One region of the Amycolatopsis mediterranei genome, then DNA from elsewhere that is predicted to be linked to it. Evidence: riboswitches for the same ligand, from Rfam matches in the RefSeq annotation. Region 1 holds a riboswitch; the other holds the start of a gene.
What was found. Region 1 has a riboswitch for glycine ahead of gcvP (aminomethyl-transferring glycine dehydrogenase). Riboswitches for the same ligand answer to the same signal wherever they lie in the genome.
Positions count from the first base shown of each region.

Region 2: another riboswitch for glycine. It lies ahead of gcvP (aminomethyl-transferring glycine dehydrogenase); the one in region 1 lies ahead of gcvP (aminomethyl-transferring glycine dehydrogenase).

Region 1 is NZ_CP100416.1:5,796,674-5,803,656, reverse strand. Features, by position in the region: gene gcvH (glycine cleavage system protein GcvH) at 1-262, shown strand, start outside; gene garA (glycogen accumulation regulator GarA) at 399-863, shown strand; gene ftsR (transcriptional regulator FtsR) at 860-1,606, shown strand; gene ISP_RS25975 (bifunctional nuclease family protein) at 1,823-2,296, shown strand; gene ISP_RS25970 (MerR family transcriptional regulator) at 2,339-2,734, shown strand; gene trxA (thioredoxin) at 2,747-3,082, shown strand; gene ISP_RS25960 (TetR/AcrR family transcriptional regulator) at 3,063-3,695, opposite strand; gene ISP_RS25955 (MerR family transcriptional regulator) at 3,976-4,554, shown strand; glycine riboswitch at 4,597-4,695, shown strand; gene gcvP (aminomethyl-transferring glycine dehydrogenase) at 5,007-6,983, shown strand, end outside.
Region 2 is NZ_CP100416.1:2,036,188-2,043,170, reverse strand. Features, by position in the region: gene ISP_RS09720 (serine hydroxymethyltransferase) at 1-117, opposite strand, end outside; gene gcvH (glycine cleavage system protein GcvH) at 117-494, opposite strand; gene gcvT (glycine cleavage system aminomethyltransferase GcvT) at 507-1,598, opposite strand; gene gcvP (aminomethyl-transferring glycine dehydrogenase) at 1,602-4,451, opposite strand; glycine riboswitch at 4,606-4,699, opposite strand; gene ISP_RS09700 (helix-turn-helix domain-containing protein) at 4,778-6,082, opposite strand; gene ISP_RS09695 (hypothetical protein) at 6,155-6,352, shown strand; gene ISP_RS09690 (3-oxoacyl-ACP reductase) at 6,349-6,983, opposite strand, start outside.

The DNA of each region.
Region 1 (6,983 bases):
CGTCGACCTGCCCGACGTCGGCAGGCAGGTGAGCGCGGGCGACGTCTTCGGCGAGGTCGAGTCGACCAAGAGCGTCTCCGAGCTGTTCGCGCCGGTCGACGGGGAGGTCGTGGCCGTCAACGACGCCGTCGCCGACTCGCCCGAGCTGATCAACAGCGATCCCTACGGCGAGGGCTGGCTGATCGAGATCCGGCTCGACGACCCGGCGGGCCTGGAAGCCCTGCTCGAAGCCGAGGCGTACGACGCCCTGACCAAGGGCTGAACCCCGCGCCCACCCGGTCGGACCAGCACTGCGCCGGTTCGGGGAGCCGGGGCTCGGAGAATCGATCAGGCACGGTACGTTGGCAGCTACACGTTCTTGAGTACTGGCAACACAGCATGTGTGGAGGAGAGCTCAGGTGAGCACGAACGACGGGCCCGGCGGCGTTCCCCCGGAGCAGTCTCCGGAGCGGACCTCTGTCTTCCGGGCCGACTTCCTGGCCGAAGCCGAAGGCCGCGAGCCCGCCCCGGAAGCCCCGGTCCAGGGTGTCGACGCCCTGCCCCCGGGTTCTGCCCTGCTGGTCGTGAAGCGCGGGCCGAACGCGGGTTCGCGGTTCCTGCTCGACCGCGACACCACCAGCGCCGGGCGGCACCCGGACAGCGACATCTTCCTCGACGACGTCACCGTCTCCCGCCGGCACGCCGAATTCCGGCGTGAGGGCGGCGAGTTCGTCGTCATCGACGTCGGCAGCCTCAACGGCACCTACGTCAACCGCGAGCCGGTCGACCAGGCGGTGCTCGCCGGCGGCGACGAGGTGCAGATCGGGAAGTTCCGCCTGGTCTTCCTGACCGGCCCGGGGCACGGGGGCCAGGGGGCGCAGTGACGGCGGCCGGGCGGCCACAGAACCACGGGTTGAGCATCGGGGCGGTCCTCGCGCAGCTGCGCGGCGACTTCCCCGATGTCACCATCTCCAAGATCCGGTTCCTCGAAGCGGAAGGCCTGGTCCAACCGGGCCGGACGCCGTCGGGCTACCGGCAGTTCGCCGCGGCGGACGTGGAGCGATTGAGGTTCGTCCTGGCCGCCCAGCGGGATCACTACCTCCCGCTGAAGGTCATCAAGGAACAGCTGGACGCGGCGGACTCGGGGGTCGCGCCCGCCGCGGCGCTGCCCCGCCCGCCGCGCCGGCTGGTGCCGATCGACGCGCCGGCGGAGAACGTCGGCCTGCCCGTGGCGGACGACTTCACCGCGGGCAAGGAACTGCGCCTGACCCAGGAGGAGCTCCTGGAGCAGGCCGGCATCGACGCGCCGGTCCTGGCCGAGCTGCAGCAGTACGGCCTGGTCCGGCCCGGTCCCGCCGGGTTCTTCGATCCGGACGCGGTCCTGGTCGCCCGGACGGTCAAGGCGATGACCGAATTCGGGATCGAGCCGAGACACCTGCGTGCCTTCCGCGCCGCGGCCGACCGCGAGGTCGGGCTGCTGGAGCAGATCGTGACGCCGGTGTACCGGCACCGCGACCCGGAAGCCAAGGCGCGGGCCGACGAGGTGGTGCGGGAGCTGGCGGCGCTGTCGGTGACCCTGCACACGCTCCTCGTCAAGGCCGGAATCCGCGGCGTCTCCGGGTGTTGATCGATAACGGGGCAGTGAGATCCTCTTTTCGGTCCCATGTCAATGACTGAATGTTCGGCACCGCATGCCGTACCGTGAAGGCACGGGTTTGCGGCAGGCGAACCGAGAGAGTCCGGACAGCGAGCACAGCGCACGGATGACGGGTAGCGTCGGGAGTATGGGCGTGAAGCCGGTTCAGCGCTGCAGCCCGTGTGCACGAGAGGGAGGCGAAGCCCGATGAGCGAAATGCGCGTCGTCGGTGTGCGGGTCGAGCTGCCCGCGAATCAGCCGATCTTGTTGCTGCGGGAGACCGAAGGTGAACGGTACCTGCCGATCTGGATCGGCTCGGTCGAAGCCACCGCCATCGCCTTGGAGCAGCAGGGGGTCCGCCCCGCCCGCCCGCTCACGCATGACCTGCTGAAAGAGGTCATCGGAGCGCTCGGCCGGGAGCTGGAGCAGGTCGTCATCACCGACCTGAAGGAGGGCACGTTCTTCGCGGAGCTCGTGTTCGACGGCGACATCCGGGTGTCCGCCCGGCCGAGCGACTCGGTCGCGCTGGCCCTGCGGATCGGCGTCCCCATCCACGCCGTGGATTCGGTGCTGGAGGAAGCCGGCCTCATCATCCCGGACGAGCAGGAGGACGAGGTCGAGAAGTTCCGCGAGTTCCTCGACTCCGTGTCGCCCGAAGACTTCCGCGGAGCCGATACGTAAGAACTTGCCTTGACGCGGACGTCAACGTCTAGCGTCGATGGCATGCGGATCGGAGAACTTGCGCAGCGCACGGGTACCACTACCCGTGCGCTGCGGTTTTACGAGGACCAAGGCCTCCTGACGGCCCGGCGCTCGGCCAACGGCTACCGCGACTACGGCGAGGACGACCTCCAGCTGGTCAAGGAGATCCAGACCCTCCAGACGGTCGGCCTGACCCTCGAGGAGACGCGCCCCTTCGTCGAGTGCCTGCGCAGCGGCCACGAAACCGGCGACGCGTGCGCGAACTCCATCGAGGTGTACCGGCGCAAGCTCGAAGAAGCCGACGCGCTACTCGCCCGGCTCGGCGGCATCCGCGGCGAACTGGCCGCGAAACTCGCCGCCGCCCTGGCGCGGCAGGCGCCCGATCCGTGTGTCGTTCCCGATTCCCCACGCGCCTGATAGGAGCCCGCCATGTCCGAGGTTGCTGACATCTCCGACGCGACTTTCACCGAAGTCCTCGGCAGCGACGTCCCCGTGCTCGTCGAGTTCTGGGCCACCTGGTGCGGCCCGTGCCGGATGGTCGGCCCGGTGCTCGCGCAGCTGGCCGCCGAGCGTGCCGGCGAGCTTGCCGTCCGCAAGATCAACGCCGACGAGAACCCGGAGACCACCCGCGCCTACCAGGTCATGTCGCTGCCGACGATGATCCTCTTCCGCGGCGGCGAGCCGGTCGAGACGATCGTCGGCGCGTTCCCGAAGGCGCGCATCGAAGACCGGCTCGACCGGGTCCTCAAGGCGCCGTCGCTTTGACGAACGTGTCCGCCACTTCGCGCCCGTACGTTTCGAGGTCCAGCGAAGGGTCGGCCGCGTAGGCCGCGGCGACACCGTCGATGGCCTGCGCGATCGACATCGCCATCACCTCGGGCGTGAACGCGCCGAAGGTGCCCTCGGCCTGGCCCTGCTTGAGCTGCCGGGCCAGTCCGTGCACCCGCAGGTCGTCGACCAGCACCTTCGTCATCACCCAGCCGTCGGCGTCGTCGGCGTTGGCGGCCAGCTCCGACAGTGCCCGGACGCACTCCGGGTAAGCCCGCAGGAAGGCGATCGACGTCTCGATGTGCGCCCGCAGGTAGCCGCGCCGGTCGGCCGGGTCGAGCCCGCCGCCGGTGCGTTCGGTGAGGAACTCGCCCTTCGTCATGACGACCGTGCTGAGCACGGCCTGCATCAGGCCGGCCTTGTTCGTGAAGTGGTACGAGATCAGCCGGGTGCTGCTGAGCCCGGCGCGCTCCTTGATCTTGGCGAAGGTCGTCCGGCGGTAGCCGAGGTCGGCCAGGACGCCGATGGTCGCGCCGATGATCTGCGCCCGGCGCGCGGCCTCGGTGGGGCCGAGGCCCAGTTCGGCCATGAGGTCGGTGTTTACTTGCATGAGTAAAAGTTACTCGGCTGAGTAAAAAATGTCCACCGGGTTTGACGAGCCACGGGCGGGGGTACGGCGAACGGCTCAAAGGCTCATCCGACCGTTGAGCCTTGCCGCGCGTCGCGTTGACCGGTGTTCTCCTGGCGCTTACCGTCGAAGGAGGTAAATCGCCACGGTGTGATTCACGGTCTGGGGCCGGACCGTGGCGGTTGATCTCCGGTGGGTCCCACTCCTGGGACTCCTCCGGCTGTCATTCGCCGGCCGCCAGGTCGGGCGAGGGGAGGCTTGCGTGGTCGAGGCTGGTTCCGAGAAGCAGCCTGTCGAGGTCGCGACTGGTGAGCAGGGGGAACTGTTCCCCGACGACTCGCTGCCCGACGAGCTGGTGGGTTACCGGGGTCCGGCGGCGTGCCAGATCGCCGGCATCACCTACCGCCAGCTCGACTACTGGGCCCGGACCAAACTGGTCGCGCCCAGCATCCGCACCGCGCACGGCTCCGGCTCGCAGCGGCTGTACTCCTTCAAGGACATCCTGGTCCTCAAGGTCGTCAAGCGGCTCCTGGACACCGGCGTCTCGCTCCAGAACATCCGGGTCGCCGTCGACCACCTGCGCGTCCGCGGCGTCCGCGACCTGGCCCGGGTCACGCTGTTCTCCGACGGCACCACGGTGTACGAGTGCACCTCGCCGGAGGAGATCGTCGACCTGCTCCAGGGCGGTCAGGGTGTCTTCGGCATCGCCGTCAGCGGCGCGATGCAGGAGATCAGCGGCACCATCCACGAGTTCCCGGCCGAACGCGCCGACGGCGGCATCGTCGAGACGCACCAACCGGACGAACTCACCCAGCGCCGCAACGCCCGCAAGACCGGTTGATCACCACTGCGGCAGACAGAGTAAGGTTCCCCGTGCGGTCGACGAATCCGCGCGGGAGAGTCCGAGCCACACCTTGAGCTCGGCGCCGAAGGAGCAAGTCCTCCCCGGAACCTCTCAGGCACCCTGGACCGCGCGGACGAGACGCCTCTGGAAAGCGGGTCGTCAGGACACAGCCTGATGGCCCCGCCGACGGTGCAAGCCCGGTTCAACCACGCGGGCGAAACTCTCAGGCGCCCCTCGGGGTCAGACAGAGCGGGGAGGGTTCCTCCGGGTTTGGGCGAGTTCTGCTCGCGAAAAGCGCTCGCCCGAACCCTTCGGAGTGTCTTGTGGGGGTGCAACCCCCACACCCCGCCCGGCGGGCTCCGCCCCCGGACCCCCGCGGTGGTCGCCTTCCGCTCGTCCGTCCGTTCTAGAGTCGGTCGGTAATGCCCCGCTGTCCCCAGGAGGCCGTCGTGGATCCGTCACTCGCCTCCCTGGAACAGGGCCTTCCCTTCGCCGACCGGCACATCGGGCCCGGCCCGGCCGAACTGCGCCATATCCTCGAAGTCATCGGCGTCGCCTCCCTCGACGAACTCGCCGAACGGGCCGTGCCGCCGTCGCTGCGGGAATCCGCGCAGCCGCTCGAGCTGCCGCCTGCCGCGTCCGAAGCGCAGGCCCTCGCCGAACTCCGTGAACTGGCCGGGCGCAACCGGCTGACCGCCCCGATGATCGGGCTCGGCTACCACGACACCGTCACCCCGCCCGTCATCCGGCGCAACGTGCTCGAGAACCCGGCCTGGTACACCGCCTACACGCCCTACCAGCCCGAGATCTCCCAGGGGCGGCTCGAAGCGCTGCTCAACTTCCAGACCGTGATCGCGGACCTGACCGGGCTCCCCGTCGCGAACGCGTCCCTGCTCGACGAGGCCACCGCGGCCGCCGAGGCGATGACCCTGGTGCGCCGCGCCGGCCGCGGCACGTCCTCCCGGTTCGTCGTCGACGAAGACACCCTGCCGCAGACCCTCGCCGTGCTGCGGACCCGGGCCGAGCCGCTGGGCATCGAACTGGTCGTCGAAGACCTCTCCCAGGGCCTGACCGGGCTCGGGCTCGGCGGCGACTTCTTCGGCGTGCTCCTGTCCTGCCCCGGCGCGTCCGGTGCGGTCCGGGAGCTCGACCACACCATCGGCGAGGCCAAGAAGCACGGCGCGGCCGTGATCGTCGCCGCCGACCCGCTCGCCCTCACCCTGCTGCGGCCGCCCGGCGAGCTCGGCGCCGACGTCGCCGTCGGCTCGACCCAGCGGTTCGGTGTCCCGCTCGGCTTCGGCGGCCCGCACGCCGCCTACCTCGCCGTGCGAAAAGGGTTCGAACGGCAGCTGCCCGGCCGGCTGGTCGGCGTCTCGAAGGACGCAGACGGCGCGCCCGCGTACCGGCTCGCCCTGCAGACGCGCGAGCAGCACATCCGCCGCGAGAAGGCGACGTCGAACATCTGCACCGCCCAGGTCCTGCCGGCCGTGCTGGCTTCGATGTACGCGGTGTACCACGGACCCGGCGGGCTGCGTTCGATCGCGCTGCGGGCCCACCGGATGGCCACCGTGCTGGCCGCCGGCCTCGCCGAGGGCGGTGTCGACGTCGTGCACGGCGAGTTCTTCGACACGGTCGTCGCGGCGGTGCCCGGCCGCGCGGACACGGTCGTCGCCGCGGCCCGCGACCTCGGCGTCTCCCTGCGCCGGATCGACGACGACCACGTCGGCATCGCCTGCGACGAAACCACCACCCGAGAGCGGCTTTCCTGCGTGTGGAAGGCGTGCGGCGTCTCGGTGTCCGATGTGGACGGACTGGACGCGGACACCGCGGACGCGCTCCCGGCGCCGCTGCGGCGCACGAGCGAGTTCCTCACCCATCCGGTGTTCCACGCGCACCGCTCCGAAACCGCGATGCTGCGCTACCTGCGGCGGCTGGCGGACTCCGACGTCGCCCTCGACCGCAGCATGATCCCGCTGGGCTCGTGCACCATGAAGCTCAACGCCACCGCGGAGATGGAGCCGATCAGCTGGCCGGAGTTCGCCGGGCTGCACCCGTTCGCCCCGGCCGAAGACGCCGCCGGGCTGCTGACCGTGGCCGCCGACCTGAGCGCCTGGCTCGCCCGGATCACCGGCTACGACGCGGTTTCCCTGCAACCCAACGCCGGCAGCCAGGGCGAGTTCGCCGGCCTGCTCGCCATCCGCGCCTACCACCGTTCCCGCGGCGAGCACGCCCGGGACGTCTGCCTGATCCCGGCCAGCGCGCACGGCACGAACGCGGCCAGCGCGGTGATGGCGGGCCTGCGCGTGGCCGTCGTCCGCTGCGACGAGGCCGGCAACATCGACCTCGCCCACCTGCGGTCCACAGTGGACGACCATCGAGCCGACCTCGCCGCGATCATGCTCACCTACCCGTCGACGCACGGCGTC
Region 2 (6,983 bases), 3.8 Mb from region 1:
GGCGAAGTTCTCGGAGGCGATCATCTCCAGGGTGGACTGCTGGCGGTTCAGTTCGTCGGCGACGGCCGCGGCGACCTCGGGGTCGACTTCGGACAGGTGCTGGTCGAACGTCGTCATCAGTTCTCCTGGGTGAGCTGGGCGTACGCGGCGGCGTCGAGCAGGTCCGGCACGTCCCCGGTCAGACGCACCTTCAGCAGCCATCCTTCGGTGTAGGGGTCGGAGTTGATGACCTCGGGGGTGTCCGATGTGGTGCCGTTCACCTCGACGACCTCGCCGGAGACCGGCGCGTACAGCTCGCTGACCGACTTGGTCGACTCGACCTCGCCGAACACCTCGCCGGCGGTGATGGCCGAGCCCGCGTCGGGCAGCTGGACGAACACGATGTCACCGAGCGATTCGGCGGCGAAGGCGGTGATCCCGACGGTGGCCACGCCGTCCTCGACCTTCAGCCACTCGTGTTCCTTGGTGTACTGCAGGTTCTCGGGGATGCTCACAGGGAAAAGTCCTTACGCGCGGGAGTAGAAGGGCAGGGCGACGACCTCGACGGGCTCGATCCTGCCCCGGATGTCGACGGAGAGCTCGGTGCCGGGCTCGGCGTACGCCCGATCGACGTACGCCATGGCGATCGGGTAACCCAGCGTCGGCGACAGGGCGCCGCTGGTGACCTCGCCGATTTCGGTGTCGCCGGCCAGCACCGCGTAGCCGTGCCGCGGCGCACGACGACCGGCGCCCTTGAGCCCCACCCGCACGCGCGGAACGTCCTGCTTGGACCGCTCTTCCAGGGCCGCGCGGCCGACGAAGTCGCCCGGCTTCTCGAACTTGACCACGCGGCCGAGCCCGGCTTCGAACGGGCTCTGCCCGACGGTGAGTTCGTTGCCGTACAACGGCATCCCGGCTTCGAGGCGCAGCGTGTCGCGGCAGGCGAGGCCCGCCGGGACCAGGCCGTGCGGCTCGCCGGCCTCCAGGAGCAGCCGCCACAACGCGGGTGCCTCGTCGGCGTCGACGAACAGCTCGAAGCCGTCCTCGCCGGTGTAACCGGTGCGGGCGAGCAGGACGTCGTGGCCCTTCACCGACGCCGGGACGCTGGCGTAGTACTTCAGCGCGTCCAGGTCCGCGTCGGTGACGGCGCTCAGGATCTCGACGGCCTTCGGGCCCTGGACGGCGATCAGCGCGGTGGTCTCGGACCGGTCGTCGACGACGGCGTCGAAGCCCGCGACCCGCTCTTCCAGGGCGTCCGCGACGACCTGCGCGTTGCCCGCGTTCGCGACGACCAGGTAGTGCTCGTCGGCCAGGCGGTAGACGACCAGGTCGTCCAGCACACCCCCGGACTCGTTGCAGATCATCGTGTACCGCGCCCGGCCCGGCTTGACGCCGGTCAGGTTGCCGACCAGCGCGAAGTCCAGGACGTCCGCCGCCTGCTTGCCGGTGACGTGGATTTCGGCCATGTGCGACAGGTCGAACAGCCCGGCCGCCTCGCGGACGGCCTTGTGCTCGGCCAGCTCGCTGGCGTAGCGGACCGGCATCGACCAGCCGGCGAAGTCGGTGAACAGCGCACCGAGTCCCTTGTGGACTCCGTGCAAGGAAGTTTCGCGTGACACGGGTCAGCCTTCGTAAGCGTTGAGGGGCGGGCAGGAGCACACGAGGTTACGGTCACCGCGGGCGCCGTCGATGCGACGCACCGGGGGCCAGTACTTGTTCTTGCGCGAAACACCCGCCGGGTACACGGCCAGCTCGCGGCTGTACGGCTTGTCCCATTCCCCGACCAGCGTCTCCGCGGTGTGCGGGGCTCCGCGCAGCGGCGACTCCTCCGCGCTCCAGCGACCCTGCGCGACCTCGTCGATCTCGGCGCGGATGGCGATCATCGCGTCGCAGAACCGGTCGATCTCGCCCAGGTCCTCGGACTCGGTCGGCTCGACCATCAGCGTGCCCGCGACCGGGAACGACATCGTCGGCGCGTGGAAGCCGTAGTCGATGAGCCGCTTGGCGACGTCGTCGACCGTCACGCCGGTCTCCTTGGTGATCTGGCGCAGGTCGAGGATGCACTCGTGGGCGACCAGGCCGTCCTGGCCCGTGTAGAGCACCGGGTAGTGCGGCGCCAGGCGCGAAGCGACGTAGTTCGCGGCCAGCACGGCGACCTCGGTGGCCGCGGTCAGGCCGGGCGCGCCCATCATCCGGACGTAGGCCCAGGAAATCGGCAGGATCGACGCCGAGCCGTAGGGGGCGCCGCTGATCGGGCCGACCCCGGTTTCCGGGCCGGCGGCCGCCAGCAGCGGGTGGTTCGGCAGGTAGGGCGCGAGGTGCGCGCGCACCGCGACCGGGCCGACGCCGGGGCCACCGCCGCCGTGCGGGATGCAGAACGTCTTGTGCAGGTTCAGGTGCGAGACGTCGCCGCCGAACTCGCCCGGCTTGGCCAGCCCGAGCAGGGCGTTGAGGTTCGCGCCGTCGACGTACACCTGGCCGCCGCCGTCGTGGACGATCTTGGCCAGCTCGTCGATGTCGTGCTCGTACACGCCGTGCGTGGACGGGTACGTCACCATGATCGCGGCGAGCGTGTCCCGGTGGGCGTCCACCTTGGCCCGCAGGTCGGCGAGGTCGACGTTGCCCTCGTCGGTGCACTTGACGACGACCACGCGCATCCCGGCGAGCACCGCGGACGCGGCGTTGGTGCCGTGCGCCGACGACGGGATCAGGCAGACGTCACGGGCTTCGTCGCCGTTCGCGCGGTGGTAGGCGCGGATCGCGAGAAGGCCGGCCAGCTCGCCCTGGCTGCCCGCGTTCGGCTGCAGCGACACCTTGTCGTAGCCGGTGACCTCGGCCAGCCAGTCGGCCAGCTGCGCCACCAGCGTGTGGTACCCGGCAGCGTCCTCGGCCGGCGCGAACGGGTGGATGCCCGCGAACTCGCGCCAGCTGATCGGCTCCATCTCGGTGGTGGCGTTGAGCTTCATCGTGCAGGAGCCGAGCGGGATCATGCCGCGGTCGAGCGCGTAATCCTGGTCGGCCAGGCGACGCAGGTAGCGCAGCATCGCCGTCTCGGAGCGGTGGGTGCCGAAGACCTCGTGGCCCATGAAGCCGCTCTCGCGGGCCAGGCCGTTGGGCAGCGCAGTGTTTTCCGGCAGGGCGGGGCCGTCTTGGATGTCTTCGTCGACCCCGAACGCGCGCAGGACCTTCGCGGCGATGGCGGGGGTGCTGACCTCGTCGAAGGCGACCCGGACGTGGTCGGCGTCGACGTGCCCGAGGTTGATCCCGGCCTCGCGAGCCGCCGCGTGGATCTCGGCGGCCTGGCCGGGGACGTGCGCCACGACGGTGTCGAAGAACGACTCGTGCACGACCTCGACGCCGGTCCGGCGCAGGGCGCCGGCGAAGCCCGCGGCGAGGCCGTGGACGCGCTGGGCGATCTTCTTCAGGCCGTCCGGACCGTGGTAGACCGCGTACATCGCGGCCAGCACGGCGGGCAGGACCTGCGCGGTGCAGATGTTGGACGTCGCCTTCTCGCGACGGATGTGCTGCTCACGCGTCTGCAGCGCGAGCCGGTAGGCGGAGTTGCCGTCGGCGTCGACCGAGACGCCGACGAGACGCCCGGGCAGCGACCGCTCGAGGCCGGAGCGGACCGACATGTACCCGGCGTGCGGGCCGCCGTAGCCGAGCGGGACGCCGAAGCGCTGGGTCGACCCGGCGGCGACGTCCGCGCCGAACTCGCCGGGCGAGGTGATCAGGGTGAGCGCGAGGAGGTCGGCGGCGACGGTGAACAGCGCGCCCGCGGCCTTCGCCGACTCGGAAATCGCGTGGTAGAAGCCGCGGCCGCGCAGCACGCCGGACGCGCCCGGGTACTGGACGACGACCCCGAAGAACTCGTCCGGCAGGCCGGTGAGCAGGTCGCGGACCTCGACCTCGATGCCCAGGGCCTCGACGCGGGTGCGCACGACGGCGATGGTCTGCGGCAGGCACTCGGCGTCGAGGACGACCTTGTTCGACTTGGACTTCGACGCGCGGCGCATGAGCGTGACGGCTTCGGCGACGGCGGTCGACTCGTCCAGCAGCGAGGCGTTCGCGGTGGCCAGGCCGGTCAGGTCGGCGACCATGGTCTGGAAGTTGAGGAGGGCTTCGAGCCGGCCCTGGGAGATCTCCGGCTGGTAGGGCGTGTACGCGGTGTACCAGGCCGGGTTCTCCAGCACGTTGCGGCGGATCACGCCGGGCGTGACGGTGTCGGAGTAGCCGAGGCCGATCATCTGCGTCATCGGCCGGTTGCGCGCGGCGAGGGCGCGCAGCTCCGCGGTGGCTTCCTCTTCGGACGCGGCGGGCGGGAGCCGCAGGTCACGGGTGGCGCGGATGGCGCTGGGGACGGCCGCGCCGACCAGGGCGTCCAGGCTGCCGTAGCCGCACTCGGCCAGCATCTTCGCGCGTTCGGCCTCGGACGGGCCGATGTGGCGGGCGTCGAACTGCGTAGAAGTGATCGGGAGCTCCTCGGGCCGGGCACCGGACAGAACGGTGCGCTGGGAACTCCCCCTCTGTCATGGCACCTGAGAGTTTCACCGTGCCGCTGGGAGAAGACACAGCACGGCTTTCACCTTGGGTGAGGCGCGGGTGCGCCTGCTTTCCAGAGTGGCCTCGCGCGAAGCGGTAGCGGGTACCTGAGAGATTCCGGGGAGTTTGCTCCTTCGGTGCCCCACCGACTTCGTGAGGGCTCTCCCGCCTCGGCTCGACGGCCCGATCTGCAGTTGTGGCAGTCACGGTACCCGGCGCGTCCCGCGGCCGTCTACTTCACCCGGCCAACACCACATCAGTCTGCGATCCCGCTGCGACCGGCTGCTCGCCGCACCACCTTCCCGGCCAGCGCCGGTGGGCGCCGCACCCTCCCCGAGGGCAGGACCAGGCGTTTCAGCGGCCCGCCCAGGGGTACCGGGGGCAGGCCCGCGCCCAGCAGGACCTGCTCGACGAGCTGCTCGGCGTGCCACGCCACCGAGTCGTTGAGCCGGTCCAGCGAGGGACGGTCGCCGTCGAAGACGTCGGCGTCGGCCAGGGTCACCTCGAAGTACGCACAGCCCGGCGGGACCGCAATCGCCTCCTCGATCGCGCGGGCGCCTTCCAAGGGGTCCGCGAACCCCGCCTCGAGCAGCGGCTCGCGGTAGATGCGGGCGGCGCGGGCGCGCATGCGGGGGCCGTAGCGGACCACGACCGGGAGCCGTCCGGCCAGATCCGGCACGGCCAGGCCGTGCAGCAGCATGATCGGCGGTACCGAGTGCACCAGCCGGGGCGCGGGTTCGGCCAGCTCACGAGCGGTGATCCGGACCCGGTCGGCCATCTCGTCCGGCAGGCCGAAGTAGCGGAAGTCGACGTTGCCGAACCCGAGGCCGTCGGCGACCAGCGAGGCCAGCAGCTCGCCGTAGCCCCAGATCGGCGACAGCACGACCACCGGCGGCGCGGAGACGACCGGCGACGGCACGGGCGGCCGCGTCGCCTCCTGCTCGGGCACCTGGATGACCAGCCGGGGCGGCTCGTGCCAGTCGTGCACCTCGGCGACCCGCCAGTACAGCCCGAGCGGCCGCCACAGCTCGCCGAGGACGTCGTGCTCGAGGATGCGGCGCACCTCGGCGTCGTCGTAGGGCAGGTCCCGCGGCGCCACGATCCCGACGTAGTGATGGTAGGTGATGCGGATCTCGTCGCCGCGGGTGGCGGACCGGATCCGGATCTCCCAGTCGATCGGCGACGCGGCGATGGCGTTCGCCACCTGCGTGCCGGGCGAGGAGTAGACCAGCACGGTGGCCTGGCGGAGGAACTGCCCGGCCTGGTCGATGCCCTCCCGCAGCGCCTTCGCCGCCTGGGCGACGTGCACCGGCGACGCCAGCGCGTCGGGCAGCACCCCGGCGACGCGCAGCAGCTCGGCCTCGCCGAGGCCGGTCACCTCGGCGAGCTGGGCCCAGTGGTCGAACACCGTCACCTTCGGCGCGTGCCGGTGCTCGATCCAGCTGCGCAGCGTCGACGTCGGGACGCCGATGCGCCGCGCGGCCTCGTCCAGGGAGAGACCGTGGGAGCGGATGCCGGCCCGGACCGCTTCCGCCCACTCGTCGGCGCGCCAGTGCGTCACCTCACAAAGCTAACGAAACCCGCTAGCTTTGCGCAGGGACAACCCGCCCACGGCGCTCCGACGCTGGTCACCATGACCACCACCGTCATCGCCCTGACCCTGATCGTCGGCGTGCTGACCTTCGCCGCCGGCGCCTTCCTGGCCTCGGAGATCGCCGTCCGCGTGCTGCGCCGCCGCGAAAAGCTCGTCTCGGAAGAACGCAAGAAGCTCAACGCCGCCTGGAGCTACCTGCGGGAAGTCTACGGCGTCAAGAAACCGACCAAGCGTTAGAGCGGGGTGACGTACGCGCCGGAGATGCCGCCGTCGACCAGGAACTGGGACGCCGTGATGAAGCTGGCGTCGTCGCTGGCCAGGAAGGCGACCGCGGCCGCGATCTCCTCCGGCTCGGCGAACCGGCCGACCGGCACGTGCACCAGCCGCCGCGCCGCGCGTTCGGGGTCCTTGGCGAACAGCTCCTTGAGCAGTGGGGTGTTCACCGGCCCCGGGCACAGCGCGTTGACGCGGATGTTCTCCCGCGCGAACTGCACCCCGAGCTCGCGGCTCATGGCGAGCACGCCACCCTTGGACGCGGTGTAGGAGATCTGCGAGGTCGCCGCGCCCATCACCGCCACGAACGACGCCGTGTTGATGATCGAGCCCTTGCCCTGGCGCTGCATGTGCGGCAGGACGGCCTTGCAGCAGTGGTACACCGACGTCAGGTTGACCCGCTGCACCCGCTCCCACGCCTCGATGCCGGTGGTGAGGATGGAGTCGTCCTCCGGCGGCGAGATGCCGGCGTTGTTGAAGGCGACGTCGACCGAGCCGAACTGCTCGACCGTGCTGTGGAACAGGTTCTCGACCTGCTCGGCGTCGGTGACGTCGGTCTGGATGAACGCGCCGCCGATCTCGTCGGCCGCGGCTT